Regions from separate parts of the Pseudoalteromonas sp. PSi26 genome, predicted to be linked through region 2. Evidence: riboswitches for the same ligand, from Rfam matches in the RefSeq annotation. Region 2 holds a riboswitch; the other holds the start of a gene.
What was found. A riboswitch is a leader RNA that binds a small molecule or an ion and turns the genes downstream of it on or off. The one in region 2 is predicted to bind cobalamin.
Positions count from the first base shown of each region.

Region 1: linked by a shared signal. The riboswitch ahead of ACFI34_RS04990 (ABC transporter ATP-binding protein) and the one ahead of ACFI34_RS10530 (TonB-dependent receptor domain-containing protein) in region 2 are both predicted to bind cobalamin.

Region 1 is NZ_JBHNYT010000003.1:250,171-266,377, reverse strand. It holds gene ACFI34_RS05055 (alpha-amylase) at 1-141, opposite strand, end outside; gene ACFI34_RS05050 (tRNA1(Val) (adenine(37)-N6)-methyltransferase) at 293-994, opposite strand; gene srmB (ATP-dependent RNA helicase SrmB) at 1,070-2,296, shown strand; gene ACFI34_RS05040 (BON domain-containing protein) at 2,537-2,857, shown strand; gene ACFI34_RS05035 (mechanosensitive ion channel family protein) at 3,625-4,581, opposite strand; gene yaaA (peroxide stress protein YaaA) at 4,707-5,486, opposite strand; gene tal (transaldolase) at 5,707-6,657, shown strand; gene ACFI34_RS05020 (DUF3545 family protein) at 6,957-7,145, shown strand; gene ung (uracil-DNA glycosylase) at 7,215-7,877, opposite strand; gene ACFI34_RS05010 (cobalamin-binding protein) at 7,874-8,734, opposite strand; gene cobO (cob(I)yrinic acid a,c-diamide adenosyltransferase) at 8,734-9,333, opposite strand; gene ACFI34_RS05000 (cobyric acid synthase) at 9,326-10,807, opposite strand; gene ACFI34_RS04995 (FecCD family ABC transporter permease) at 10,810-11,814, opposite strand; gene ACFI34_RS04990 (ABC transporter ATP-binding protein) at 11,816-12,616, opposite strand; cobalamin riboswitch at 12,693-12,831, opposite strand; gene ACFI34_RS04985 (porin) at 12,879-13,808, opposite strand; gene ACFI34_RS04980 (LysR family transcriptional regulator) at 13,994-14,848, opposite strand; gene ACFI34_RS04975 (MaoP family protein) at 14,940-15,314, shown strand; gene ACFI34_RS04970 (diguanylate cyclase) at 15,400-16,207, shown strand, end outside.
Region 2 is NZ_JBHNYT010000008.1:54,179-70,385, forward strand. It holds gene ACFI34_RS10485 (hypothetical protein) at 1-299, shown strand, start outside; gene ACFI34_RS10490 (hypothetical protein) at 324-830, shown strand; gene ACFI34_RS10495 (hypothetical protein) at 830-1,345, shown strand; gene coaD (pantetheine-phosphate adenylyltransferase) at 1,405-1,896, opposite strand; gene ACFI34_RS10505 (TetR/AcrR family transcriptional regulator) at 2,085-2,738, shown strand; gene thiI (tRNA uracil 4-sulfurtransferase ThiI) at 2,837-4,294, shown strand; gene ACFI34_RS10515 (ketopantoate reductase family protein) at 4,333-5,235, opposite strand; gene ACFI34_RS10520 (VanZ family protein) at 5,228-5,578, opposite strand; gene ACFI34_RS10525 (YajQ family cyclic di-GMP-binding protein) at 5,732-6,214, shown strand; cobalamin riboswitch at 6,391-6,554, shown strand; gene ACFI34_RS10530 (TonB-dependent receptor domain-containing protein) at 6,588-8,414, shown strand; gene msrA (peptide-methionine (S)-S-oxide reductase MsrA) at 8,460-8,996, opposite strand; gene ACFI34_RS10540 (efflux RND transporter permease subunit) at 9,079-12,177, opposite strand; gene ACFI34_RS10545 (efflux RND transporter periplasmic adaptor subunit) at 12,181-13,233, opposite strand; gene ACFI34_RS10550 (DUF2982 domain-containing protein) at 13,481-14,188, shown strand; gene ACFI34_RS10555 (hypothetical protein) at 14,211-14,543, shown strand; gene ACFI34_RS10560 (Lcl C-terminal domain-containing protein) at 14,611-16,207, shown strand, end outside.

The DNA.
Region 1 (16,207 bases), on a different contig from region 2:
AAACTGCTCGCATTCTTGTGCAACATCGGGCCAACTCCATTCAAATAAATGAACAAACGTAGTGGGTGCAGCAGCTGCAAGATTAGGCAAAAGCAAACCTAGGCTTAAACCGGCGGTGGTGACAATTTTATTCAGCTTCATAGTGTGTGTTTCCAAATGTTGGCGAGCTAAACAACATGCTCTTCGTTATTTACAAGTGGTTAACACTAGTCTTGGGGTTGATTAAATAACAACTGAATACGTATGCATTATGGGTAAACTATCCTTTATTATTAGATAATCTCCCACATAGTTACGCCATTTTTAAATAAAACGCCTTACACAAAGCAACGTAATCAGTGGTGTAGTTGTTGTTTAACTCTCTGATGCATAGCGTTGAATTGTCGGTTTGTGATTGTAGGTAGCTAAATGTCATTAAACTGCGGCTTATAGGTTTGCTAGGTGTCGCTTTTACTTGGCAGTGTGCATTTAAATAAAGTCCATGTTTAACGGCAAGTTCAATAAATACCTCAGCCTCAGTGCTTGGCAGTATTAAACAAAACCGTGACTGTGAATGACTTAGTTGCTTAAAGGCGTTAATTAACTCCTCAAAGCTTAATCCATCAGTGTGGCGTGCAGTGTTTCGGGCGGCATTATTGCCTTTTAGACTGTGATTAAAATAAGGCGGATTAGAAATGATGACATCAAAGGGAGCATCACTATTAAAGCTTTGAATAGTTTGGTGCTTAATAGTTATATTGGGCCACGGACTATTCGCTACGTTTTGTACTGCTTGATTGTATGCGTTTTTATCTATTTCAACCGCGGTAATACTCAATGTAGGCCTGCGCTGCTTACACATTAACGCCAATAACCCTGTGCCTGTGCCAATATCTAATAACGTGTTTGCATCTGTTAAGTTTGCCCACGCGCCAAGCAAAATGCCGTCGGTTGAAACCTTCATTGCGCAATGGTCGTGTTCAACCTTAAATTGTTTAAATGCAAAACCAGACATTTTTTCACCTTTTCATTCACCAAGCGCAGCATAGCGCGTATAATCAAGGTAATTGTCCACTATTTTAGACACTCTATGCAATTTTCTGAATTTGATCTTGATACTAAATTACTCGATGCCATTAACAAAATGGGTTACGAGACGCCAACCAGTATTCAACAGCAAGCTATTCCTGAAGCCCTTCAGGGACGTGATATTTTAGCGTCTGCGCCAACTGGCACAGGTAAAACAGCGGCATTTTTAATTCCTGCTATTCAATACTTATTGGATTTTCCGCGCCGTGAACCTGGTTTTGCCCGCGTATTAATAATGACCCCAACACGTGAGCTAGCTTATCAAATTCATGAGCAATGTGAGTTACTAGCCAAACGTACACACCTAAAAATAGGTGTAGTAACCGGCGGTATTAACTACGGAACGCATAAAGAAATTTTTGAAAAAAATAACGACGTGTTAATTGCCACTCCAGGGCGATTAATGGAATACCTTGAAACTGAAAACTTTCATGCTGAACATGTCGAAATGCTTATTATTGATGAAGCCGACCGTATGCTAGACATGGGTTTCAAGAAAGAAATGAGCCGTATTTGTGACGAAGCTAAAAACCGCCGTCAGTGCTTTTTATTCTCAGCAACCCTTGAGGGTGACAGCGTAGAGCGATTTGCAGAAACCACATTAAACGATCCGGCTTTGTTAGAAGCTGAGTCGTCTCGTAAAGAAAAAGCTAAAATTCACCAGTGGGTTCATCTTGCTGATGATTACCACCATAAACTCGAGCTTTTAGTCAATACCCTTAACGGCCCAGACGTTAGTAAAGCTATTGTGTTTGTTAAAACCCGTGAACGTTTAGAAACTCTCATTGGTGAATTAACTAATAACGGTGTAAAAGCCGCTTGGCTGCGAGGTGAAATGCCACAAGACAAGCGCATGAAAGCAATGGAAAACTTTCATAGTGGCCGCACTAAAATATTAATTGCAACAGATGTAGCTGCTCGCGGTATTGACGTATCTGACATTAGCCACGTTATTAACTTTGATATGCCACGTACCGCCGACGTATATGTTCACCGTATTGGCCGTACGGGTCGTGCAGGTAAAAAAGGTATCGCTATATCATTAGTGGAAGCGCACGATATTGGTATTTTGTACAAAGTAGAACGCTACATTGAACAAAAGCTTAAACGCCGTGTAATTAAAGGAATAGAGCCTCAGCATAAAGAGGCTAAGCCACCGGTTAAAAAGCGCAAAGATCCGGTAAAAATGAAAGCAAAGAAAAAAGCGAAAGTTAAAAAGAAAAAGTAACTTAGCATATTTACCAAAGCCGGCGTATGCCGGCTTTTTAATACGTGTAACATATGTAACCGGTGCATGTAACACCTACCCATTTAAATGTAATTATTGCCCACCTGAATTCCCACTTAATAAAATAACCTTATATTTCAATAAATTAAAACTGGCACTGAACTTGTAATATTAAACACAGAATAGCCAGAGTATTTAATGGTTTGGTTAAATTTTTAATTGATATAAAAGGATTGAGTTATGAACCGCTTAAAGTTAACTATCGCGTTAGTTTCGTTTTGTTGTTTATTTTTGTTAGCCTGCGCTACCAAAGTGAGTGCAGCAACACACCTAGCCGTAGTCAGCAGCGTAGCAACTCAACCTAACCTTCAGCAAACCATTACCAGCACACTTCGTACTAACCCCAACTTTGCATTAAGCAATATTCGCGTACAGGTTAAAGATGGCGAGGTAGTATTACATGGTCAAGCGCAAACCGGTTTTGAACGTGCGCTTGCTCAAAAGTTTTTAGAAAATATGGATGGTGTTAAAATCATCCGTAACAAAATCAGTGTTATTTAAATCGCATTTTTATTAATTCAATTGATCCTAGGCGCAGCATGTTGCTCCAACACATGCTGCGCTTTTTTGTGCCAGTAGTTACTTGCAACTCACATTAACTACAAAAATTAAACTCGCTTTAATTACCTCTGATTTACCACCTAATACCAATTGTAAATTGCATACATTGCAACCTAATATTTGCCTTAATAATCAGCCCTTTAAATAATAAATTCATATTAAGCCTAGGCCTGTTTAACTGCCATTATTAAAGCGTGTTCTATCAAGGAGCAACATAATTACGGTGCGCGATTTGTGACCCAGTAAGCTCAGTACCTACTCCTGCATTATTTTAATGACTACGCCTATGTACGTATACCTTAAAGTCGTATACAGCTTATACGCCCTACTTGCTCTTTATTACCTATTCTTTAGGCAACAAGAAAGAACAACCTATGAGAGGAACTCAAAAGTTACTGCATGTTTTATATTTATGTGCATTATCGTCGGTTTCGGGAAGTAACTACAAAATAGGCTTAGCCTTATCGATTTATCATATACCCCGCTTCCAATTTCACCCCAAAAGCTAAATAGGCCTTAATCAATAATTAATTAACGCTGCTCTCACCTTCTCAAGCGCACAAATAGCCATAAAAAATGCAGCTTTATAAAGCTGCATTTAACTGTTTTGACTCATAAGTCATCTTTACTTAAGCCCACAACACGTATTTAAATGTAAAATTGCGTTACGAGTGAGTAAATAATTCCCACTGATATTAATGGCTCATTTATTCGTTTTGGCTTGAATCTGCTCTACCAGCGTTGCCTTTATTTGATGATTGCTGGTTAATTTTATCGCTGATCATGGCATCGAGTTTTTCACCGCCTTTAATACCAAAATCGAGCGTGCGAATAGGGAATGGAATACTAATATCAGCTTCATCCAACGCTTGTTTAACGGCGACTACGCCTTTATGGCGCACTGTCATAAAGTCTGGTTCACCTGGGTATTTAATCCAAAACCACACCAATAAATTAATGCTACTGTCGCCAAAGCCTTCGGCATAGACATCGGTTTCGTTTTTACGAATAACAAAGTCCAAATCGTTAATCTTATTTACAATAACTTCTTTGGCTTTTTCAATGTCGTCACCATACGAAATGCCTACTGGTACCTCTATGCGTCTAACTCCAAGTGTGGTGTAATTTTTTAACACATTCCTAAATAATACCTTGTTAGGTACTAAAATTAACTGCCCGTAAAAGCTCTCTATCAGCGTATTACGCAGGTTTATTGAGTGTACTGAACCAAACACGTCGTCTGTTTCTATAACGTCTCCTGTTTTAAAGGGCTTGCGTATACCCATTGCTATGCCCGCAATCAAGTTTTCGGTCATATCTTGAAACGCAAAACCTATGGCTAAGCCAACAATACCCGCACCGGCTAATAAAGAGGTAACCGTACCTTTTAACCCCACAAAATCCAGCGCTATAAATACCCCAACACACAGCACAATAACCTTAAATATTGACGCCATTAAATCGGCTATTTGTTGAGAGTCGAGTGAACGGCGCAATATGTTTTTCATTAGGTTGCCAGCAAAGCGCGCTAACATTGAAAATACAATGGCAATAATAACCGCCACTATAAAATTAGGAATGTGGCTTATAACAACATCAAACCAACCGCCGAGTTTTTCTTCGATAAGTTTTTCGGCTTCTGTTATCGAGGGTATGCTGATCATTTTTGTGCACCTATGAGTAAATAATAATGTGAATACTTAACCCATGTTTGCAAGTTTAGCGCCAGCATATAAAAAGCCATGCATTGCATGGCTTTTTGAGTATATGTTTAGCTGTATTTAACGCGTTAGCTTTGTTCGTCGCGCATAAATACCGGCTCTAACTCTTTAGTTGTTGCCTCAGCGCTAAAGTAATAACCTGCAACGGTAAATTCTTTTAGCTGACTTAACTGCGTTACTTGGTTTTCTATAATGTAACGCGCCATCATGCCACGCGCTTTTTTAGCGTAAAAGCTAATGACCTTATATTGCCCATTTTTACAGTCTTTAAAGTGCGGCGTAATAATTTGCGCGTTAAGCGCTTTTTTATCTACCGCTTTAAAGTATTCGTTAGAGGCAAGGTTAACGAGGTATTGTGCATCTTGTGCTTTTATTACTTCGTTTAGTTTGTCAGCAATAATACTGCCCCAAAACTCATACAGGTTTTTACCTCGTGAGTTTTCAAGCTTAGTGCCCATTTCTAGTCGGTACGCTTGCATTAAATCAAGCGGCTTTAATAGGCCATATAATCCAGATAATATACGCAAATGACTTTGCGCGTAATCAAGGTCGCTTGCAGTTAACGTGCTCGCCTCTAACCCACCGTATACATCACCATTAAAAGCAAGCGCGGCTTGTTTGGCGTTATTAATGGTAAAGGGTTGAGACCATTCGCTAAAGCGAGCAGCGTTAAGACCAGAAAGCTTATCGCTAATTTTCATTAAACTGCCAATTTGCGCAGGTGTTAGTTCACGGCATACTTTCATGAGTTCCTCGCTGTGCTCGAGTAATTCAGGCTGAGTGAACTTATCGGTTGCCGGTGGCGTGTCGTAATCAAGATTTTTTGCAGGTGAAATAACAGTGATCATAGTTAGCTATTGACTTGTAAATTATTTAATGTCAATTTCAACATTAAATGAAACGAAAAGCACGTTTTGTTTAAATAAATCCTCCCTTAAAAATTCATACATGGCCGTTTTTAATTGATAAGGACATAAGACCTATCAAGCATTGTCACACTGTTGCAGTATGGATGTTATATATTAAGGGTAGATTATTCTTTTAACTTGCTTGGAATGAGGAAAGCAAATGACTTCAGCTCTACAAAGGCTAAAACAACATTCATCTATCGTAGCCGACACTGGCGATATTGAAGCGATCAAAAAGCATCAACCAGAAGATGCAACCACAAACCCGTCGCTTTTATTAAAGGCAAGCGAGATTGAAGCTTATAAGCCTTACCTAGATAAAGCTTGGAGCTATGCAAAAGAAATCGAGCAAGAGCCAGCTAAACAACTTGAGCTAGCATGTGACTATTTTGCTGTATTACTTGGTAAAGAAATTAGTGAAATTGTACCAGGTTATATTTCTACAGAAGTAGATGCTCGTTTATCGTTTGATACTCAAGCAACTATTGATAAAGCACACACATTACTTAGCCTTTACGAAAAAGAAGGCGTAATCAAAGACAAAATTTTAATTAAAGTTGCGTCTACGTGGGAAGGTATTAAAGCCGCTGAGCAGTTAGAAAAAGAAGGGACTAAATGTAACCTTACTTTATTATTTAGCGACGCCCAAGCCCGTGCATGTGCTGATGCAAATGTATTTCTAATCTCGCCATTTGTGGGCCGTATTTTAGATTGGCACGTTGCTAACGGCATGGAAAAACCAACGGATCCACTACAAGATCCAGGTGTTCAATCAGTACGCAGCATTTTTGAATTTTACAAACGTCATGACTACAAAACAGTAGTGATGGGCGCAAGTTTCCGTAATACGGGCGAAATTATTGCCCTTACAGGTTGTGACAAGCTAACTATTAGCCCTAACCTTTTAGAAGACTTAGGTAACCTTGAAGGCGCACAAGAATATTTACTAGAAAGTGATATTCCTAAAGAGCCAAAACCTGAGCCGCTTACAGAAGCGCAATTCCGTTGGTTACATAACCAAGATGCAATGGCAACTGAAAAGCTAGCTGAAGGTATTCGCTCTTTTGCTGATGCACAAGAACAGCTAGAAGCACGTTTTAAAGCAATGTAATTTGCTGAAAAAAATAAAAAAGCGCCGTATTAATTGCGGCGTTTTTTTATGCCTGTAAATTGCGGACTAATAAATCGACCTCCCTCACATCTTTTATCTATAGAAAAATAACTCTCATCGGCTTAAATTTTTTCGTGAACTGTATTGCAAGTGTTAATATTTAAAAACAATACTTTACTTGTATAAATCTTCATTTAACCATCACAACTTTGTAACATCTCTGTCACTTTTTTATTCTATTTTAGCTTTGCCTGTGGTATAGGTAATCTTGAGGTCAATAAAATCAATAGGAGAAGTTCATGGATAGCCTAAACGATATATTAGAGATACTAGAAGGTCCTGATGAAAAAAGAAAAACCTCTCAGAAGAACAAAAAAAGAAAATGGCGCGAAATAGAAGCAATAAAAGATAAACAACGTCTACGTAAGGAATTAGAGGAATTTGATTACTTTGCAGAGACAATTGCAATTGATGAGCTAGATTTTTAATCTCTATACCCACCAATTACACAAAAGCCCTCATTTATGAGGGCTTTTTTAATGCTCAAACTTATTTAACTAAACCTGCCAATTTATGGGTTTTTTACCTTGCTTTAACAGCAGTTCGTTAGTTTTCGAAAAGTGCTTACAACCAAAAAAGCCTCGATGAGCCGACAGCGGCGACGGATGCGGACCACTCAAAATAGAGTGGCGAGTGCTATCTATGCCTTTTCCTTTTTTTTGCGCATGCGCTCCCCACAAAATAAACACAACCCCATCACAGTTCGCGTTAATATGAGCAATAACATTATCAGTAAATTGCTCCCAGCCTAAATGTTTATGCGAGTGCGCTTGTCCTTGCTCTACCGTTAAAACAGTATTTAGTAAAAATACACCTTGCTGCGCCCAGGTTTGCAAGTAACCATGTTCAGGAATAACAAAACCCTCAATATCTGTAGCTAGCTCTTTGTACATATTTTTAAGCGAGGGTGGCAATTTTTTTACCTCTGGCAGAACAGAAAAACATAATCCGTGAGCTTGCCCTTCGCCGTGGTAAGGGTCTTGCCCTAAAATGACCACCCTAATATCGTTTAGAGGCGTGACATTAAATGCATTAAATACGAGCGATTCAGGGGGATAAACAGCAACACCTTGCGCTCGGCGGTTTTCGACTGCGTTTAAGGTTTTCTGCATATAAGGTTGCTGTAACTCGTTGTGTAAAAATGTATCCCAGTCGCTCATTGCATACTCTTTATTTGTTTTCGTGACGCGTCAATTTTACCACACATATCCGCCAGTCCGTCTAGCATACGTGGTGTAAAACGGTGAAGTAAATCGGCGTTAACGTGAATAAACTGATTATTTTTAACCGCAGGTACCTCTGGCCAAGCCTGCCAATTAACATTTGGCTGCGGGGTATTAGACTTTTCGTCTGGAATAATAATCACCTGAGGCTTAGTAACAATAACATTTTCAATGCTGATCTGTGGATAAGGGGTCGTGCTATTAGCAAACACATTATTTACGTGACAGGTATTTACTAGTTGACCAATCCATGTGCTTTCACCGATGGTCATCATTGGCTCGGCCCATAACTGATAAAAGCCAGATATAGGCTGCTTCCCTTGCTGGTTTTTAATAATAGCGGTTAACTTTTGCTTAAAAGCTTTAGCAACCTGTTGGCTTTGCTTTTCGTACCCTGTTAGTTTACCAAGTGTTAGTAGCTCAGTTTGCACGCCTTCTATGGTTGTAGGGTTACTTAAATGAACTTTAATACCCAAGCGCTCTATTTGTGCGATATCTTCCTGCTGATTTCCGCTTTTCCAAGCAATCACTAAATCAGGTTTTAAGGCTAATAATTTCTCAAGAGAAATACCATAGTACCCGCCAATGCGAGCTATATTTTTTGCTTCATGTGGATAATCGGCATAGTCAACGGTACCCACAATATTGCTGCCTGCACCAATGGCAAATAGGTTTTCAACTATGTGTGGGGCGAGTGCAACTATACGTAGTTTTTTAAGCTCAGGCTCTGCGTTCGCCACTGCATTGCTCTGTAAACTAAACAGCAGTAACCCTATAAAAAGCAATTTAACCACTAGTAATCAAACCCTTCTAGTGCTTTTACCCCTGAGTCGAATGCGTGTTTTACATTACGTACTTCGCTGACTGTATCGGCAAGATCAGTCAATGTTCTGTGGGCTGCGCGCCCCGTGATAATAACCGATTGCATAGCCGGGCGATTATTAAGTGCGCTTACTACTTCGTCTAAGTCGATATAACCATAAGTCACCATATAGGTTAGCTCATCAAGTAATACTAGGTTAATACTACTGTCGGCAAGCATGCGCTTTGCCTCTTGCCATGTTGCTTGTGCTGCTAAGGTATCGGCTTCTTTATTTTGTGTATCCCACGTAAAGCCAGTATTCATTACAGCAAATTCAACTCCTGCGCCTTGTAATAAATTACGCTCACCACACTCCCATGTCCCTTTTATGAATTGGCACACAGCGGCTTTTTGACCGTGGCCAACACAGCGTGCTACCACGCCAAAACCAGAAGTCGATTTACCTTTACCATTACCAGTAATAACCTGAAAAATACCTTTAACCTCTTGCGCGGCTTCAACACGGGCATCTACGTGTTCTTTTACTTTTTGCTGGCGCTGTTTGTGTTTGTCGTTTGTTTGTTCAGTCATTATTGTGCCCTTTATAAATCGAGGTAATTTGCGCTATATCTAAATGTGTTTCGCACATGGTTGCTAAACGCGCTAACTGCTGTTCGCGGTGTGTATCAATACTTATTGGATCAATATTTAAATCTGGCTTTACCCATTTTAAAATTTCTATCGTGGCGTTGGGCTCATCAAATAAACCGTGTAAATAAGTGCCCGCAATTGCGTTATCGTCACTTATAAAACCATCGGTTTTAAATCCATGTGGATGGTCATTAAAAGTTAAAAATGGCTTATTAAGCGCGGCCCCTTTACTAATACCTGCATGTATTTCGTAGCCGCTACACGGTGTTTGTAAATCATTTAGCTGCATCGTCGCTGATAATTTAGAGAGTACTTTTTGCGTGCTCAGTGTGGTTTCAAAATCACATAAGGCCAACCCATCCACACTTTTTAATGACGACTCAACACCCTCAGGGTCGTAAATTATGTTACCCAGCATTTGCATGCCACCACAAATTCCAAGTACTTTGCCACCGTAGCGTAAGTGGCGTTTTATCTGATTATCCCACCCTTCGTCTATCAAAAAGGTTAAATCGCCAAGTACGTTTTTACTACCAGGCAATATAATAAGATCAACATCAGGAATGACCTGCGTATGACGTATATAGTTAACATTAATATTTGGGTGTAAACGCAGTGCATCAAAATCGGTATGGTTACTAATATGCGGTACTAATAATATTGCAATATTGATAGTTGCATGGGTAACATTATTGTTTATTGCAACAGCGTCTTCCGCGTCGAGAGTTAAATCGTGAAGGTATGGCAGTACTCCTAAAACAGGCTTACTCGTGTATTGCTCTAACCAATCAAGCCCTCCTTGCAGCAAACTTATATCACCTCTAAAACGGTTAATTACAAACCCTTTTACACGTGCTTGCTCTGATTCGCTAAGTAATGCCAATGTTCCCACTAAATGAGCAAATACACCGCCTTTATCTATATCGGCAATGATGATCACCGGACAGTCTACTTTTTCAGCGTAGCCCATGTTAGCGATGTCGTTTTCACGCAGGTTTATTTCAGCAGGGCTTCCCGCACCCTCAACCAATAAAAGCTCAAACCGTTTTGCTAAACGCTCGTGTGATGTAATGACGGCATCCATAGCGACTTTTTTATAATCGTGGTATCTACCCGCTTCCATGTTGCTAATCGCTTTACCATGAATAATAACTTGGGCGCCTGTATCGCTATTGGGTTTAAGTAATATCGGGTTAAAGTCGGTTTCGGGTTCTACCTTAGCAGCAATAGCTTGCAAAGCTTGCGCACGGCCAATTTCGCCACCGTCGCTTGTCACTGCGCTATTGAGTGCCATATTTTGTGGCTTAAACGGTGCGACTTTTATGCCTTGATTTGCAAATACTCGACAAAGCGCAGCCACTAAGGTGCTTTTTCCTGCATCAGAGGTAGTGCCCTGTATCATGAGTGTTTTCATGGCTATACCTTCGACTTCCTAAAAAAGAGTAAGCTTAAGAAAAACGCACTACCCATAGCGGCCGTGATCACCCCTACTGGCAACTCTTGATTTTGTAGTAAAGAACGAGACAGTACATCGACCCACACCATAAATGTCCCCCCCACTAAGCTAGTTATTAACAGCCCTGCAACGGTTCCCTGCGAGATAAAAAAACGCACAATATGTGGCACCATTAATCCAACAAAACCAATACCGCCACACATTGCCACCAGCACAGCGGTTATTAATGAGCTTAAAATTAACATTACTAACCTAAATTGTTTCACTTTAACACCAAGGGTTATGGCACTTTCGTCACCTAATAACATGGCATTAAGCTGGCGCCTAAAACTAATCATTACGCAGGTGCACATTGTAATTACTAAAAATGGTACCCATAGTATTGCCCACTGCGCACGTGCAAAACTTCCTAAGGTCCAAAATAAAATAGCTGCAACGGCTTGCGGCTCACTCCAATAAAGCAACAAACTCGTAAATGCGCTAAATAAAAACGAGAGCGCAACACCGGCAAGTAACATAGACTCAACTTGCCCGCCCTGCTGCCTTGTGGCAATTAATACAAGTAAGCTCATTGCTAATAAGCTACCAAGCAAGGCTGCTGCCGAAAGCATAAAACCCGCGCTAATTCCTACAAATGCCATAAGTACAACTACACCAAACGAAGCACCTGACGATATACCGAATAAGTAAGGATCTGCTAATGGGTTACGTGTCACGGTTTGTAAAATTAACCCAGCAATAGCTAACCCCGCACCGGCTAAAAACGCCAATAATGTTCGGGGCATTCTTAATTCGAAAATAATACGGCTGGTGAATGAAGCATCATTTAAATAAATAAAACTGTTAAATACATCCTGTATTGAGGTATCTGCAGCACCAAAGCTCAATGCTAAAAATAAACTGACTAAGGTAAAAGTAATACAGATAATTAGTGCAACTGAATGGCGTACATGGATGGCAAACATATTATTTATAACCATAAAAGTAGGTAATATGAGGCGTAACTTTACCCATTTGAGATTCTTGAGGATGATTACTAACCTGAGCGCATACACCAAATACATCATCAAGCATGTGCTCAGTGAGTACTTCTGCGGGCGAACCGGTATGCGTTATTTCTCCGTTTTTAATGACTACGAGCTCATCGCAAAGAGCCGCGGCTAAATTAAGATCATGAAATGAAGCAAACACCGTAACACCAAGAGATTTTGCCAGCTCCATAACCTGTATTTGGTATTTAACATCTAGGTGGCTAGTGGGTTCATCCATTATTAACAGCTGGGGTTGTTGAACAATAGCACGTGCAATGAGCGCACGTTGTTTTTCTCCTCCAGAGAGCGATTCAAAATTTTGATTGGTGTGCTGCTCAAGCCCTACCGTTTTTATAGCGTAAGTGATCTGTGTTTTTTCGCTTTGTGATGTAGAGCTAAATAACGATTTATGAGGAGTCAGGCCAAGAGCCACAACATCAAATAACGACAAATTAAAATGCGATGGCGCCTCTTGCAAAACAACAGCAACGCACTTTGCATATTCGTCACTTTTAAGCTGCCAAATATCATGGTTATTAAACTCTACAATCCCTTCATTAGGCTTATTAAAACGATATAAACAACGCAGTAAACTCGACTTACCTGCACCATTAGGGCCAATTAAGCCCACAAATTTACCTTCGGGTATTTGCACATTAATGTGTTTGAGAATAGATTTATTTGCTATTCCCCACGAGAGATCTTGAACGTTTAATAATGGTGCTTTAGTTTGCAATACTCTGTCCTAGACACGAGTACCCACTTGTAATGCAACCACCAAAAAGGAGTACATTAAAATTAGCATGAGTAGGCCCGCTCATTAAAAATTGATTTGTATCTGACTTATAGCACAGTGCTAATTACAGTTGCGGGAACAGTTGAGGAATTGCACCTCATTCCAAATGAAGCTCTATTATGGGCGGGTAAGTAAATAATTTAAAGCAAAAAAAACCGCGCTAATAACAGCGCGGTTAAAAAGGGAGTGTTTTAACTAATCGTTAAAACTTATATTCCATACCTAAACCTAAGTAATCTTGGTCTACGTTGTTGTCCATATCAAAGCTTGAGTAAAAGCCAAATACTTTAATGTTTTTGTTAAGCTTGTGATCAACACCCACTGAAATAGCTGTTTTATCATCACTATCGTCAAAGTCCATTGCTTGGTACTGAACTTTAAACGTGTTTTTACCCATGCTGTATGCTGCATTTAATAAGTAACCGTCACCTTCAGCTGAACCGTCTACTTTTTCTTGTGTTTGGTACATAGCACCTAGTTTAAAGTCTTCAACTTTACCTTGGATTGACGCACGTACTACATCGTAGCCATTTACTTCGCTGTCAGCTGCAATTGAGGCATATACCGCACTCTTTTTAAGCGCTGAATCACCGTAAGTTACTGCCATTGAGTAACCGTTATCAGCGTCTACATCGTCCTCAGCAATAAAAGTAGCAAGTACTTTAAAACCTTCGTATGAGTTAGAAGTATACGTGATTGAATCACCTAAACGGTTTTCACCCTTGAATACGTTTTTAATATCGCCTTCAAGGTCATTAAATAAATCTAGTTTACCTTGCGCTTGTTTAAATGCAGTGTCGTTACGACCCACTACTACCTGACCAAACGAGCCTTTAACACCAACATATTGGTTACGCGCAGAAATATTATCGTCGTCGCCTTTTGAATCTGCATCTGTTACGTCAACTTGAAACTCAAACTTATAAACTGCTTCTAAGCCATCGGTAATTTTTTCAGAACCTTTAAGGCCAAAACGAGATGCATTACTTTTAATTTCAGTGAACGACCCTTCGCCGTCATCTGTAGACTGAACAGTCACATTTGCTTTACCGTAAACATCAACGTCAGCAAGTACATTAAAAGATAAACCACTTAGCAAAGCGACACATAAGCTCGATTTTACAAATTTCATGTTATTTCCTCGATAATCACAAAAGACTAATTTTTAAAACGACTGCAGTTTGTCACCACTAAATGACAGAAATATTACAAATGAAATATTTTTGACTTTTAAAGTTAATAAAACTGCATTATTTATGAAATTAAAAGGACATGAACATCAATCATACAAATATGTACCCACTTAAAACCCAATTACTAAGCATGTGCCTTAATAGTAGGTAGTAAATTTATGAGTGTTTCTATCAGTTCCTTTTGTTCGTTATCTCTATGGTAGGCTACAAATATATCTCTTGACGTATTTTCTACATTTTTTACATGAAATAATTCACCATTTTCTAAATGTTGCTCAACCAAAACATGTGGAATAAATGCGCTACCACCACATTGTAGTATTAAATCGAGTGCAATTCGTCCGGTACTTGTTCTAAAGTAAGGAGGCGTTTTACCGGTACACTGGCGTGCATGCCAAAGTGAAAATGTCGTTCCCCAGTCAACATACACGTACTGATTATCAAAAAAGTTTTCGTTTGTTGCAGTGTCATACCCACTTACAGGAATAATAGGCAGTTCACAAATACGCTCAACAACTAACTCATCTACTTTTGGTGGATCAAACAAAATGGCTAAATCAAGCGTGCGCTCAAGCAATAATCGCGTGCTTTCTTGTTGAGCTTTAACTTCAGCCACTAAAGAGACTCCAGGCATAGCCGACACAATATTAGTAATACCAAACTGCAAAAAGGCATCCCAAATATTAGGCGTCCCTGCCAAGCTAATTTGTTTATGCATGTTATCAGCAAGGGCTACATCTACTTTGGCGCGCTGCATGCCTGTTATGATCATTTGCGCATGAGGTAATAACCGCTCACCAGGCGCTGTTAATTGAATATTATTACGCTGACGAATAAATAAATTAACACCAAGCCCTTGCTCTAATTGGCGAATACGAAAGCTTACCGCCGACTGCGTTATATAGAGGTTCTCTGCGGCTTTACCAAAATGACGCGTGCGCACTACTTCAACAAATGTTTTTAATAAATCGATATCCACTTTTTTATCCTCACGATAAAAATAACTTGTTTAAAAAAATGCCAAACTTGCATCATACTCCAACTAATTAATAGGGTATGAGGATATAGCTATGAGCATTAACATTTCATTACTACGCCAAGCATTTGTTAGCCAACGTCAATTTTATGATGATCAAAACTTTCCACGTGGTTTTAGCCGCAGCGGAAATTTCACCTTATTAGAAGCCAGTATACTAGAACAACATGGTATTGTTTTAAAAGGTTTATATAGTAAAACGATTGAACCACAAAATGAGCACCAAGAAAATTTTGTAGCCGTAGTAACAGGCTCACAAGAACCCACAAATCCGATTGAGCGAGCATGGTTAAAATACCTAAAGCTTACGACGTGTAAAACAAAGTTTCATACCTTATTTGGCCGCTCAAAAATATCGAGCCCTGCACCAATAAATCATGAAAGTTATTCAGAATCTGACAGCTTATAAACATGTAACCAATTTGCTTTTTGGCGCTTTTACGGTTACAACATGTATTAAGCAGCATTTTTGCATAATATGACCTAGGTGTTCCGTGAAGCGAAAGATATTAATAGTTGAAGATACACCTGCTATAGCGCTTGTGCAAAAACACATAGCGCTTAAGGTAGGCTACGAGGTAGATGTAGCAGAAACGTTAGCGCAAACAAAAGTATTGATTAGCCAAAACGATTATTTTTGTGCGGTTGTTGATTTTATTTTGCCTGACGCACCAATGGGAGAGGCTATCCCCTGCACTGTAGACGCTGAAATCCCGACCATTGTTATGACGGGTAATATAGATAAAAAAACGCGAAACACGGTAGAAAAGTACCCTATTATTGACTACATAATTAAAGAAAATAAACAAGCTTATCAATATCTTGAAAAGCAGCTTAAACGTTTACCTCGAAACGAAAATGTAAAAGTTTTAGTTGTTGATGACTCTATATCAACCCGCCACTATATTGTAAGTTTATTATTACGTCACAAATATCAAGTAGCTGAAGCTGAAGATGGAAAAAAAGCCCTAGAAGTTCTTGCTAGCTCACCCGATATCTCAGTGATCATTACCGACAACGAAATGCCTAACATGAATGGCGATGAGCTATGTAGCGAAATTCGCAGAATTTACAGTCACGATGAAAAGGCAATTATTGGTATTTCTGGTGCTGATTCATCTGAGCTATCAAGCTTATTTCTTAAAAATGGTGCAAACGATTACTTACATAAACCGTTTAATAACGAAGAATTTTATTGCAGGTTAAGTCAAAACGTTGGCATGCTTGAGCAAATAGCAACAATAAAACGCCAAGCCAATACCGATTACCTTACTGACCTCCCTAATCGTCGTTATTTCTTTG
Region 2 (16,207 bases):
ACGTTGTTACTATTGCCGTCATATTTATTTGGCGGCTGTGCATGGGTAAAGTTATCCCTATTAGCTTTTATTACTTAATTGTAGGGCTATGTATTAATGCAGCGCTTTTTATGGCTATGCATATTGATACAATAATACAGCTTTATGGTGGATATTGGTGGTTATGGGCGGTATACGGGTTGGTAGTGCCGCTTGTTGATATAATAATGGCTATAGTACTTATTGTTAATAAAGATATTTTAGGGTTGGTTAAATTAAAAAATATTTTACTAAATCATAAATCAAAGCCGGTGAAATAAGGAAAGTGTAGTTTGGTAGACTTTATGTGGAGTCTCGCTGCAATAAGTGAGCTCATAGGTATAATTATTACGTGGTTATTTGTTTTTACTTTTTTATATAACCTTTCTGCAGCGATTAATAAACCTGATAATAGCCGAACTCAACTGTCATTAATTATGATGGTCTCTTATACGTTGAGTTTATACATAGACGCTTATACTCCAGCGCCTTACCTTCAATTATTTGCCTTTGATGTCGTCACCATTGTCGTTATTTTTATTTGGCGGAAGTGCTTTGGTAAGATAATTCCGATTAGTTTTTATTACTTAATAGTAGGGCTGTGTATTAATGCATCGCTTTTTATGGCCATGCATATTGATAGTATTATAAATCCAAATTGCGGATATTGGTGGTTGTGGATGGTTTACGGTATCTCAACACTTATCGTTGACTTCATTATGGCTTTAGTACTTATTACAAATAAAGATATTTTAGGCCTGGTTAAATTTAAAAACAGTGTACTAAATCGTAAAAAACAAGCTGCTGTTTAATGGGGCGCTTTTTGGAAGATTACTTTTGGATGATGGTTTCAATAGCTGAACCTTTTGGTATTTTTATAACGTGGCTATTTGTTTTCACCTTTTTATATAACTTGTCTGCGGCTATTAATAAAACCGATAATAGCCGAACTCAACTCTCATTCATTATGATGGTTTCGTATACTTTGTGTTTATACATAGATATGTATACACCACTTAGGCATTTACAGTTATTTATTTTTGATGCGGTTACGATTGCGACTTTTATTATTTGGCGTTACAGCCTAGGAAAAGTGATCCCTGTCAGCTTTTACTACTTGGTAGGGGGGTTGTCTATTAACGCCACGCTTTTTCTGGCAATGCATGTTGATTTTATAGTAAACCCATATTGCGGTTATTGGTGGTTATGGGGAGTTTACGGGTTAGTGATGCCGCTTGTTGATATAACAATGGCTGTCGTACTTGTTACTAATAAAGATTTGTTAAAACTGGTGTGGTTAACTAAAAAACTAACCACACGTGCTTAATGTATTATTAGAGGCTTAATACCCCTATATTTTTTGCTTTGGTAAAGCACTCACTAGGCTTAATTAGTATTGCAGCCTACTTTTTCTTTGAGTGCTTTTACAATAATAGGGTCTACAAATTCGCTTACATCGCCATGATGACGCGCCACTTCTTTAACTAAAGTAGATGAAATAAAAGAATTCTTTTCAGCCGGTGTTAAAAATACACTTTCAAGGTCGGGGTTTAGGCGGCGATTCATGTTTGCTAATTGAAATTCATAATCAAAGTCAGACACCGCTCTTATACCGCGAATAAGTACGTGTGCATTGTGATCGCGTGCTAAATCGGCCAGTAATCCAGAAAAACCAATGACCTTTACGTTATCTAAGTGGCTTAATATTGTGTTTGCTAGCGCCACACGTTCTTCAAGGTTAAAACATGGCTGTTTACTTGGGTTATTAGCAACAGCAACCAAAACAGTGTCAAACATTTTGGCAGCACGTTGTATTAGGTCTGTATGCCCATTAGTAAGTGGATCAAAAGTGCCGGGGTAAATTGCAGTAACGTTCATAAGGTTCACAAATTATAATTTTGTAGCAGTTTAACAGTGTTTACAGAACAAATCAGCCCAGTTGCTAGTGCAGCCATTAGCGGTAATTTTAAGCGTTGTTTAGGGCGTGTTTTAATTGTTAATTTTGTTTATACTGCCTATCCAAATTTGAGTGTAATGTAGCCAATAGACTATTTGAGTATTAGTATATGAATACCAAGGAAAAAATAATACACACCAGTATTTCGTTGTTTAATGAAAATGGTGAGCGTGCAATCACAACGAACCATATTGCATCGAGCTTAGGGATGAGTCCGGGGAATCTTTATTATCACTTTAAAAATAAAGAAGATATTATTCGCCATATTTTTGCGCTTTACCGTGATCACTTAAGTACACATTTTAAGCCTATTGATAAAGACGACGATGCATTTAGTCATTTAACTGCTTATCTCGACTCGCTATTTGAACTTATGTGGCGTTTTCACTTTTTTTACGACAACCTTGGCGATATCCTCTCTAGAGATACCGACTTAAAACAAGCGTATATTGATTTTCAGCTTGAGTTATTAGAGCAAGTTCGTAACGTTATTTTGGGATTGCGTGATAAAGGCATGATTGCCATTGACGAACAAGACGTGACCGAGTTAGCACACACACTTAAACTCACTGTTAGCTTTTGGACACCTTATATAAAAGCACGAAGACCCAGTGGTGCGTTGGCTGAGCAAGATATTTATTATGGTATTTTAAAAGTATTGGCTTTATTTAGGGCCTACAGCACAGAAAAAAGCAGTGTACAGATGAACCAACTTCGCGAAAAGTACACGGCACTTGCACAACAAGCACCGGCAGTAGCATAACGCCTCATTTATTGGCTGTTTCCTAGACGTTAAAATTTTTGCTATAATCGCGCGCCAAATGCCTGGGAGCGCGAATTCCCGCAGTCTAAGAGTGAACTATGCTTAAATTTATCGTCAAACTACACCCCGAAATAGCTATCAAAAGCCGCTCGGTTCGTAAACGCTTTACTAAAGTGTTAGAAAATAACATTAAAATTGTATTGCGTCGTATTGACGAAAAAGTACAAGTAAGAAACAACTGGGATAACATTTCAGTTGTCACTAAATTAACTGACGCGCAAACTCGGTTAGACTTTATTGATGGTTTGCAACGCATTCCAGGTATAGTGCAATTTATTGAAGTGACCGAAGTCGAATTTAGTACTTTGGACGAAATTTATCAAAAAACCTTTGAGTTAATTGGCCACACAATTGCGGGTAAAACATTTTGTGTACGTGCAAAACGTATAGGCCAACACGACTTTACCTCAACTGATTTAGAGCGTTACGTTGGTGGTGGTTTAAACCAGCATGTTGAAGGTGCTCGCGTAAAGCTTAGCCGCCCAGAGGTGACTATTCGTCTAGAAGTAAAAGATGACAAAGCCTATATTGTTACGCAAACACACTTAGGTATGGCGGGCTTCCCTTTGCCAACTCAAGAAGATGTGCTGTCGTTAATGTCGGGTGGGTTTGACTCAGGTGTTGCTAGCTACCAAATGATACGAAAAGGTGCGCGTACGCACTTTTTGTTCTTTAATTTAGGTGGCGCTGCCCACGAAATTGGCGTTAAACAAGCGAGTTACTTTTTATGGAAAAAATACAGCTCTACTCATAAAGTAAAATTTATTACGGTCGACTTTGAACCTGTTGTTGCCGAAATTTTAGAAAACGTTGAGAACAGCCAAATGGGCGTTGTACTCAAGCGTATGATGATGCGTGCCGGTAGCGCAGTGGCTGAAAAGCTAAATATTCAAGCACTTGTAACGGGTGAGAGTATTGGGCAGGTGTCTAGCCAAACGTTGGCTAACTTAAGTGTTATTGACCGCGTAACTGAAACGCTTATTTTACGTCCACTTATTCAGCACGATAAGCAAGAGATTATTAATATTGCGCGCCAAATTGGTACCGCTGAAATGGCTGAAACTATGCCAGAATACTGTGGTGTTATATCTAAAAAGCCAACGGTAAAAGCAAAAATAGACGTGATTAAAGGCGAAGAAGAAAAGTTCGACTTTGATGTACTTGATACCGTTATAGATAACGCGCGTGTTATGGATGTTCGTGATATCGACGTAGAAGCTAAGCAAGAGCTTAAAGAGGCTGAGTCGGTTGCCGATTTACCGCCTGGCTCTGTGGTTGTTGATATTCGTTCACCAGAAGAAGAGGACGCCGCGCCGCTTGAAATTGAAGGTATTGAAGTAATCCACTTACCGTTTTTCCGCTTAGCTACTAAATTTGGCGACCTACCAAAAGATAAAGATTATTACCTGTATTGCGATAGAGGTGTAATGAGCCAGTTGCAAGCGCTTATTTTACACGAGCAAGGCTTTACAACGGTAAAAGTGTATCGTCCTTAAAGGGTAAGTAAATACGTTAATAGTTTATAAAGCGTGGTTTATACCACGCTTTTTTTTGCCTGAATTTTAGCAAGTAGCTCATTATTTGTAGGGGTATTAATGTTGTAGCGTTTGCCTTGCTCGCTAATATACCCACAAATGGCCTTTATTTCTGTTGGTCTGTTATTAGCAATATCTTGCTGCATTGAAGAGTAATTTTCAGCGGTAAGCGCCATTACGGTGTAAGCATTATTTAACGCATCAGCTAAAGCAATATTCAACCCTTTTGCGTTAGCAACTCTGCAGCCCTCATAAAGTAAACTCATTATCGTTGCGCTAAATACAGGGGCACGCAATTGGCCGTTTTTTATATTGTGAAGTGCAGTTAGTGGGTTAATAGCCACATTAACCAACAGCTTTTCAAATCGAAGTTGCTCAATGTTATTGACCACTTTTAAATTGGGAATTGCTTGAAGTAGTGGTGATATAAATTGTGGGTTTTTAGCTGCAAGTTTATTACAGCCACCAATCATGCTTTGCCCTTCACCGGTATGTTGCACAATGTACTGGGTAGACTTGAATCCGGCCATGCTGGTGGTTAAAAAGTATAGTGCTTGCTTAGTGTGTAACTGAGGAATAAGCTCTTCAATATTTCCCATTCCATTATGAGAAATTACCAGTGTTGAATTATTAGCTAGGTAAGGTTTTACTTGTGTAAACGCGTCTTGAACCTGAAAAGCTTTAACTGTAAAAATAACAACATCATAACGAGGTTGCTGCACCAGTTCACCTAAATTAATAAAGCGTGCATTAATGTTATGTGAAGGGGCATTTTTACGGCTATAAAAACGCGTATTGCAGGTTGGTTTGCGTGTTAAAACATGAACATTATTTTTGTGACTTAAAAAGTGGCTTAGTAACAAGCCAATAGCGCCATCGCCTACAATTAAAATATTAGTCATAGGGATTCTTTTTTCGAGGTGTAAAAATAACTCTTAGTAAAAAGTAACTAGCAGCACCAGCAAAATCAGCGATAAAATCGCCTATAGAGGCTTGCCTATAGGGAAGTGCATCTTGCATTATTTCAATTGATGCGCCGTAACCGGCCAATAACAAAATTTGTGCGTACAAAGGAAGCTTAAACGCTTTATCCATAATAATAGCAAGCACAAAAAAAATCCCAAAATGGGCTACTTTATCAATGTGTGGAAATAGGTTAGCTGCGCCTTTTATTTCTTTGGCAAATAAAAAAGTAAACGCCACGATGCTGAGCAAAAAAACAGCTTGGTAAACACGCCTTGTCACGTAAAATCCTAGAGTAGCTTAAAAAAGAAACTTGAGTATATCAAACTAAATGAGTATCGCACCTGAACAAGATGCAGAAAAATGTAAAGATTTATAGTTTTAGCGTTATAATTGCGTCATAAAAATTAAGATTGAATAGTTAGGAGAAAACCAATGCCTTCATTTGATATTGTATCTGAAGTAGAAATGAACGAAGCACAAAATGCGGTTGATAACGCAAACCGTGAACTTGAGACTCGCTTTGACTTTAGAGGTGTTGATGCATCTATTGAGCTAAACGACAAAACAATTAAACTTAAAGCTGAAGCTGATTCACAGGTTATGCAGTTGTTTGATATTTTAGCCGGTAAAGTTTCTAAGCGTGGTATGGATGTAGCTAGCTTAGAGTTGCAAGATATTAGCCGTGCAGGTAAAAATGTATTTCGTAACGTTGCGCTAAAGCAAGGTATTGAAAAAGATGTGGCTAAAAAAGTAGTAAAAGCCATTAAAGATTCTAAAGTAAAAGTGCAAGCGGCTATTCAAGGCGAGGAAGTACGCGTAACGGGTAAAAAGCGTGATGACTTACAAGCTGCTATGCAAGTGGTGCGTACTGCCGATTTAGGTCAGCCATTTCAGTTTAAAAACTTCCGCGATTAATTATAAAAGCCTTTTTGGGCGCTTTATAAATAAAAAGCCAAATAGCCGCGCAGGTTATTTGGCTTTTTTATAAACGCTACATAGTTTTTGTTTTTAATTGATTCGCTTTTTAGCTGTATAGACGTCCGTTGACATTTTTTATTAAACTCCTCACAATAGCGGCCTATTTTCAAGGTGCTTATTAATCTTTTCAATGGTTTGATTTTTTTAATAAGATAATCGGGAAGTTGGTGCGTTTTCATGATGACTACAATCCCAACACTGCCCCCGCAACGGTAAAGTAATACATAAAGCTATGTACTTACTGAGTCCGGAGACCGGCCTTGATGTAATCTTACTTAGTTCTTTGCGGTGGGCAAAGAAGGGGAACTTCATGTTAAAAAAAACAACTCTTGGCGTTGCAATTACTGCTGCGCTGTCACTATCTGTATCTGCTGCAGAGCAATCAATCGAAACCATTACGGTAACCGCTAATAAGTTTGAACAATCAATTACTAATGTATTAGCGAGTGTAAATGTTATAACTCGTAATGACATTGAAACCAGTAATGTTCGCGACTTACCAACGCTATTAACCACTCAAGTTGGGTTTCAGGTTAACCCTAACGGCGGTTTTGGTCAAAATGCAGGTGTTTCATTGCGCGGTACAGGGTCAGGTGATACGCTCATTTTAATAGACGGTGTACGCACCGGTTCGGCAACGCTTGGTCAAAAAGCATTAAGTAATGTGCCATTAAATAGTATTGAACGCATAGAAATAATTAAAGGTTCACGTGCAGCTATTTATGGCTCTGATGCGTTAGCAGGTGTTATTAATATTATTACTCGGGAGTCAGATAACCTTTCGGTTAGCGCTACGTTTGGATCTGACGCGTACCAAGACTACCAGATTGCTGGCTCTGTAAAAGCAGGCGATGTAACAACGGCTTTTAATGCTGGGTTTGAAAAAACAGATAACTTTGATGTACTCCAAGGTGTTGCTCCCGATGAAGACGGCTTTGAAAACAAAAACCTTGGCTTTAAAGTAAACTATACCGACACACATTTCGGTAACTTTAAGTTACTAGGGCAATACAGTGAAGGCTTTGCTGATTACGACAGCCGCTTTAGTCCTGCCGATAGTACGATTGAGCGAGGGGATTTTAAAAATTACCAGCTTTCGGCTGGTTGGAATAAAGACTATAAAAACCAAACTCACAGCCTTGATATAGCATTTGCAACGGATGATTCAGACAACCGTTATGTTGATTTTTCTCAAGGGCCAACAACGAGTACCTTTGTTACTAAGCGATCACAAATTGACTATAACGGTCAATACCGTTTAAACGACACCTTAAACATTAGTGGTGGCGTTAATTGGTACAACGACGATGTATCGCAAAGCTCAACCATGTTTGAAGTAGAGGAACGTGATGTATTAGCGGTATTTGTTGGCGCCTATTACGATGCGGACGAGTTGCTTGCCAATTTAACCGTTCGCCAAGATGACGATGAGCAATTTGGTAATGAAACAACGTACACAGCGGCAGCTGGCTATCACTTATCTGAAGACGCAACTTTCAGAATAAGCCAAAGCACGGGCTTTAAAGCGCCAACATTTAATGATTTGTACTTTCCTCTTTACGGCAATGCCAATCTTCAACCTGAAACGTCAGTAAATCGCGAGCTTGGCTTAAACATTGACTTTGAAACCGCACGTGTTGATGTCGCTATTTTTAGAAATGAAATTGAAGATAAAATTGCTTACGACACTAATTTTGCACTCACCAATATTAATGAGGCTCAATATGAAGGTGTTGAGTTTAGCCTGGTTAATCAAATTTTTGGTTTTGATAGTAATGTGAATTTTGCTTACCTAAGTGCCGAAGATAAAGAAACAGGCGAAGCGCTTAGAAACGTTGCCAAACGAACCTTTAATTGGGAGTTTGCAAAACAGCTTGGTGCATTTGATATGAGCCTAGCAATGCAATATCGCGGTGAGCGAGCTGGGGCGGTTTCGCAATTGGGTTCGTATACGCTTTGGAATTTAGCGGGCAATTACCAAGTAAATGATGAAATTACGGTGTCGCTTCGTATAGAAAACGTATTCGATAAGGAATACAACGCAGTCGATTCTAACGCTGATTTTACAACAGGGCAGGTGTATTACTACAACACGCCAGAGCGCCGCTTTTTTGCTGGCATAGATTACCAGTTTTAAATAATCTAAATAAAAAGCCCGGTTTTACCGGGCTTTTTTGTGTTTTTACTCAGCTAAAAACTCTTTAAATACGGTTTCAAACTTATGTAATTTTGGTGCGATTAACATACTGCAATAACCCTGTTGTGGGTTTTCGTTGTAGTAATCTTGATGATAGTGCTCAGCAGGGTAGTAAGTTGTCACTGGGCTGACTTCGGTAACAATAGGCTCACTAACATGGGTTTGTAGCTGTTCAATCATAGTGTTAGTAAGCGCAAGTTGTTCGTCATTATGGTAATAAACAACACTTCGGTATTGTGTGCCAATATCGTTACCTTGGCGATTTAATTGCGTAGCATCGTGCAGTGTAAAAAACATCGCGAGCAATGTTTCAAAGCTTACAATAGTGCTATCAAATTCAACTTTTACTACTTCGGCATGGCCCGTTGTACCACTGCATACTGATTTGTATGTTGGATTGTCAGTATTGCCACCGGTATAACCCGAGCTTACATCAGACACGCCATTTACACGCCTAAATGCTGCGTCAATACACCAAAAACAGCCACCACCAAAGGTTGCTACTTGCGTTGTTGAACTCATAATTATTCCTAATATTTGACAAAGGTCACGCAAAGCATAAAGCTTAGCGCCATAACAACAAGGTTACGACGCGTTAGCTTGCTTAGATCTCTTCAAGCGGTTTTTCGGCTGCTTGTTTATTAAGTTTTTGTTGTAAATATTCAGGCGATTGTGTGTTACGAGCAAGCGCATAATACGCTGCTGGCACAACAAATAAAGTAAGTAGCGTTGAAACAATAACCCCGGTAAATACCACAACACCAATTACCATACGGCTTTCAGCGCCAGGGCCTGATGCTAATACCAATGGCACTGAGCTCATAACCGTTGTTAGCGATGTCATTATTATTGGGCGTAAACGTTGTGTAGCCGCTTGTAATATTGCTTCGCTAAATTCTACACCTTTGTCGCGTAATTGGTTGGTAAATTCGACAATGAGTATCCCATTTTTAGCGCTTAACCCTATGAGCATAACAATACCAATTTGGCTGTAAATATTAAGCGTAAGTCCGGTAGACCAAAGGCCAAACATCGCGCCCATTAAACCAAGCGGTACTGTTAGCATAATTACAAATGGGTGCATAAAGCTTTCAAATTGCGCTGCCAATACCAAAAAGGTAACTGTTAGCGCTAATACAAATACGTAGGTCATTGCTGATGCGCCTTCGTAATAAAGCTGAGATTCACCTTTGTAGTCTATTGCGCCGTCAATATCATTTTCTTCTGCGGCAACATTGTTTAAAAAGTTAAGTGCTTGTTCGAGTGTGTAACCATCGGCTAAGTTTGCGCTTAAGGTTATTGAGCGCATACGGTTGTAACGGTTTAAGCGTGAGGCCGTTGCTTCTTCTTTTAAGCTGATTAAGCTGTCTAGCGGAACAAGCTCACCACTGCGTGATTTAAGGTATATATTTGAAATATCGGTCGGGTTATTAAAGTCTTCTTTTGTACCTTTCAAAATTACATCGTATTCTTCACCTCTATCTATAAAGGTTGTCACACGACGCTGACCCAGCATGGTCTCGAGTGTACGACCAACATCAGACACAGACACTCCTAAATCGGCCGCTTTATTTTTATCAATACTTACTAAAAACTGTGGGAATGTTTCTTTGTAATCATGATCGATTCTAACAAGGCCTGGGTTTTGTTCTGCACGTTTGATAATACGGTCACGCCAATCGGCAAGCTGATCATAATCATTACCTTGTAGAACAAATTCAATAGGGCGAGATGAACCGCCACCGCCAATACCTCTGCGCATAATAGCAAACGCACGTACATCGGTGACTTCGCGCATTTTGCCACTAATTTCATCCATTACTTCCCACGTAGAGCGCTTGCGTTTGTCCCAATCAGCCATACCAACAATGGCAACACCGCCGCTACCGCCCCAGCCAGGAACACGAACAAGCACACGGCTTAGCTCGCCAGACTCGGAGTAAGGCATAAGGCGCTCTTCAATTTTTGCCATATTGGCGGCATTATTTTCGTAGCTAGCACCCTCAGGCCCGCTCATCATAATGAAAAAGGTGCCGCGGTCTTCTTTAGGTGTTAGCTCTGATGGCACTTGCAGTAACAGTGAATAACTCACAAAACCCGCTAAAACTAAGCTGACTAACAAGCCCCACTTTTTGGTCATATTTGTTGAAAGTGAATGACGGTAACTGCGCTCTAATTTAGTAAACTGGCGGTCCATCCATTGGCTGAATTTATTTGGCTTGTCGGCGCTTTTTAGAACTTTTGAACACAATGCTGGTGCAAGCGTAAGCGCGGTAACACTTGAGAAAAATACAGCGGCGCTGACAGCCATTGCAAATTCGGTAAATAACGCACCTATTCGGCCATCCATAAATACTAAAGGAACAAACACCGAAATAAGCACCAATGTTGTTGCTACAATTGCAAAACCTACTTCTCGTGCGCCTCTATATGCTGCAAGTAATGGTGGTTCGCCAAGCTCTATGCGGCGGTGAATATTTTCAAGCATTACAATAGCGTCATCAACAACCAAGCCAATAGCAAGAACTAACGCAAGTAGGGTTAGTAAGTTGATAGAATACCCCATAGCGAGCAAAAACATAAAGCTACCTACCAAGGCTACCGGTACAGTAACAGCAGGAATAAGCGTTGCACGAATGTTGCCTAAAAACAAAAATATCACTAAAACAACTAAGCCCATAGAAATGGCAAGCGTGCTATATACTTCGCTAATCGATTCTTTAATGAATACAGACGAGTCGTAACTGTCTTGAATTGTTGTGCCTTCAGGTAGGTTTCGTTTGATTTTTTCAAGCTCACTACGTGCGTTGTCTACCACGGTTAATGTGTTTGCTTTAGCTTGTTTTACAATACCCAGGCCAATCATGTTGCGGCCGTTACCACGGAACAAACTTTCGTCGTCGGCGGCCTCTAGTTGAACATCGGCTACTTCGCCAAGGCGAACTAGATAGCCATCTTCGCCACGTTTAATTACTAAATTTTTAAAGTCGCGCTGATCTTTGTAGCTTCGGGCTGTGCGAACGGTAAAATCGCGATCAATTGATTCAATTTCACCAGCAGGTAACTCAACATTTTCTGTGCGCAGAGTGTTTTCTATATCGCTTGAAGTTATGCCGCGCGCAGCCATTGCTTGGCGGTTTAACCAAATTTTCATAGCGTATTGACGCTCGCCGCCAATTCGTACATTAGATACGCCATCCACAACGGCTAAGCGGTCAACAATAAAGCGCTGTGCATAATCAGAAAGCTGTAATGAGTCCATGGTTTCACTATTAAGTACAAACCATGCAATAGGGCTTTCATCACTGTTTGATTTAGATACCTCAGGCGGACGAACTTGCTCAGGTAAGCTGTCGAGTGCACGTGCGACACGTTCACGTACATCGTTAGATGCTGCATCTATATCGCGGCTAATATTAAATTCAATAGTAATGTTTGAGCGACCATTACGGCTCGACGAATTAATACTTTTAATACCCTCAATACCCGATATACGGTTTTCGATAACTTGGGTTATTTTAGTTTCGATTATCTCCGCTGATGCCCCGGTATATGAGGTGCTGATATTTACAATCGGAGTTTCTATATCGGGGTATTCGCGAAGCGGTAACATGCTAAATGCCACTAAACCAAAGGTGAGTAGCAATAAGTTAATTACAATCGCAAAAACGGGGCGTTTAACGCTAGTGTCGGTAATTTTCACGTATTACCCCTTAACACTAACTTTACTGCCCGAGCGAATTTTAATCAGCCCTTCAGTAATAATTTGCTGGCCATCGGTTAAGCCTTCATCAATAGCTACCCAACCGTTATTTCTGCTTGCAACGTGTACTTCTATTTTGTTTGCTACGCCATCTGTAATTTTAAACACGTAGTGTTTGTCTTGTAGTGGTATAACGGCTTTTTCAGGAACCATAAGTGCTTGGCTTGTACTTAGCTCAAGTGCCGTATTTAGCAACATCCCAGGGCGTAATAGGCCCGATTTATTGGCAAAACTAGCGGTTACTTCAATGCTGCGTGTTACGGCGTCAATACGTGAGCTAATATGCGTTACTTTTCCTGTGAATGTTTGACCGGGGTAAGCGTCGTTTTGCGTTAATACTTTCATGCCAATGGCAAGTTGCGCTAAATATTTTTCAGGGACTTTAAAGTCTACTTTTATAATACTAATATCATCAAGGGTAGTGAGTATGGTTGCATTATTAACATAAGCACCTACAGATATTTCACGTTTACCTAGCAGGCCAGAAAAAGGCGCACGAATGGTCATTTCGCTTAAGGTTGTTTTAGCGCTTTCGAGCTGTGACTTGGCCGCGTCTACAACAGATAACTGCTCTTCTAGCAACGATTTAGCTGTAGACTGTGTACGTGAAAGTTCTGTAAGGCGGTTAAGCTGACGCTTTTCTTCTTGTAAATTAATGCTGAGTTCTTCAACGGCCAATTCTTCTTGTCTGCTTTGCAGTTGCACAAGTTTTTGACCTTTACTCACTAAGTCACCATCTTTGAAAAATATGTCGGTAACGTAGTCGTTTTGTGCGCTTTTGATATAAATAGCTTGATTTGCGCGTGCGCTACCAATTGCTTCTATCATTACAGCGTTTTCTTGGGAGGTGACTGTGTGTGCAGAGACCTGTGTAGACATGTTAGAAAAATTAGCTTGTTCGCCATGGCTTGAGGGTAAATATAAGTAAACACTAAATATTAAAAGTAGTGTAATAATGAATGGAAAAAGAGCTTTGCCTGATTGTCTAGAGTACATCGTTTTCATACCTGAAAATTAATTATAAGTATTGTACGAAATAAGACCGGATAAAGTCTGTTATGTGTCTCATAATTTTGTGCGTTAGGCGTAAAAGTAAGTAATATTAAAGGTGTGTACCGGTTTTTATTTAATTAAAGCGATAAATATATGAATTTTAAAACATCTTGTAAGGCCTGTTTGACAGCCAGAAAGGTAATTTTATGGGCTATTATTATGTTTATATTTTATATGGTTTTTTATCAGTATGGATAAACACACTAAAAAGCGCATTAAATACCGTGCGCAAGGTTCACGTAATGGTATTGAAATCCTGATAGTGGGCGCTATTGGTTTAGTATTTATTATGACATTTAATTTACTAAGATCAGGCGCAATCAGCATTGTTGAAATTTTTTTAGTCAGTGCCTGCCTTGGGGCTATTTTTGTAGGTTTTTTAAAAACCCAAGAACCTTATTACAGCGTAATTTTAAGTGAATCTGCTATTGAATATAGGCATAAATATGGCCGTTGGTGTTTATCTCATAACAACTTTCATTCTTGCGGTGTTCCAAAAGTAGAAAAAGGCTTAGAGCATATAGAGCTAAACGCGGTTGGGATAAAACTAAATGATATTGATGAGTTTTTAATGAATATAACCCCTAGAATTGCGGGTAAATTACTTATAGAACAACGACATTTTTTTATGCAGGCTGTTCAAAATCATTGCAAAAATGGCAATTGCCCATCAGAATGGTTAGTAGAAGATACACAACATCGATCTGCGCGTGGAATTAGCTATAATGGTTTAATAGCTATGTTTGCAAACAGAACCAAGCACTTTAAGTTGTTAACAGGGTATGATTTATTACTACCTGCCAGTGTACTAGATACCGATATTTGGGCTTTTAGCGCTAATTTAAATAAATGGAAGCGCGAGCCACATCAGTTTATAGCGTCGCAGCTTAAAGATTAAACTGCGGCTGTAGGAAAAGACAATGAGCCAAGAAAGAGCCTTTTTAAAAAGTGGTCGTAATACCATAATACATAAAGACAAAAAACTTGATTTAGTGGTTGTTAACTCTGACATCCACCCACGAATTAAAGTAACTCAAAACGGGTTAGAGCCCTTTAAAGAAGAGTTACCAAAAAATAGACGCGACGCAAAAGACCGTTACCTAGAAATGGTATATATAAGTAGTGCTGAAGTCTTTGGTGAAGAAAAGCAGTTACTTTTTATTCAGTCGTTAGATGGGCGGGAATATAAAGTTGATTACAGTAAAATTGGCACTAAATTGTTTGTTCGTATTCATCAAGACGCTTATATGTAAAGCTTAGTGGCACCTTTATTGCTTAAATCACGTCATAGTAATTATTTGACACTTTAAGGTGCTACGAATGAAAGCGTTAGCGTTAATCCCTCTTTTTTCCTGCATTTTTATCACAGCATGCGGCGGTGGCGGCGGTGGCGGCGGTGGTGACAGTACCACAAATATTGAATCCTCTGTGAATGCTGGTCCGGACATACAAGTAATCGAAAAAATTGATTTTACAATTACCGCCCAAGGCTCTCCTGCCGACGGTACTTTTACGTGGCAGCAAGTAAGCGGGCCAAGTATAGACGGCTTTCCACTTGAAGGCGCAGAGCAAACACTTACGGCACCGGATGTTAAAGCAGACAGTGAAATTGTACTAAGGGTCAGCTATCAAAGCACTGGCAATAGCACAGTAAGTGACGACGTTTTAATTTCGGTTAGCTCTAATAATCAGCTCCCTATTGCTGTAATAACACAAACAGCACCAGCTACGCTCCCTTCTGTATACCAAGATACCATTATACTGAGCGGCGTTGATTCCAGTGATCCGGATGAAAATGGGATGGTTAATAGCTATTTTTGGGAACTTATATCAGGCCCTGACTTAGATATTTCCAGTTTTGATGATTCAACATTAAGCTTTACTCACCCTTTATTAGAAGCAAACACGACATTGCTTTGGCGTTTAACGGTTACAGACGATGAGGGTGGCGAAGCCAGTACTCAATTCACGATGAGCCTTAATAAAACCAATGAATTAGTTGCGGCAAATGCAGGGGATGATCAAAATGTTGAAGAATTTGACCAGGTAACATTAGATGCAAGCAATAGCGAAACAGTTACTGATACATACCAGTGTGAATGGCAACAATTAACCGGGAATGCCGAAACACTCAGCAATAGCAAACAGTGTGTATCTAGCTTTTTTGCCTCCGATGTGGACACCAATACCACAGTTAGCTTTGAAGTAACCGTTACCGATTCGAAAGGACGCACCGATACAGATACTGTGTTTATTGATATAACGCCAAAGGCGCTTGGCCTGATAAACGATAGTGGTATGGGAGAATGTTACAACAATACGCAGCGCATAAATTGTGGCAGTGATGACTTTCCTGAGCAAGACGCAGAGCTCGGTCGAGATAGCTTTGCTAACCGCATAGATAAAGCAGGTATAGGTAATCTCGCGTTTGATTATACAAAGCTTAATCAGTTTGCCGACGAGGTGGATGACTCAAGTGAAGACTTTAGCTGTATTCGTGACAACGTAACTGGGCTTGTTTGGGAAGTTAAATCACCGTCGTCTGGTACCTTACCAAACACAACGTTACGGGATGCACAAAACAGCTATTATTGGGACATTGGCGACACAACTACCGATGCAGATAGTACAGCAAATACAACATGCCCTAACGACACAAGCTGTGGCCTACAAACCTATATAAATGAAGTTAATGCTATCGATTTTTGTGGGGGAACAAATTGGCGAGTACCCACGTATACAGAGCTTTTGGGGTTAATTGATTATGGGAAACAAGGGCAAAGCGTTTTAATTGACTTAGCTTTCTTTCCAAATATGTCAGAAGCGGGTGCTATTGATAATGTTAATTTACCTTATTGGACATCTCAAACTGCAGCAGATGGCACCAGTTTATCGCAAGCTTATATTATTGATATGA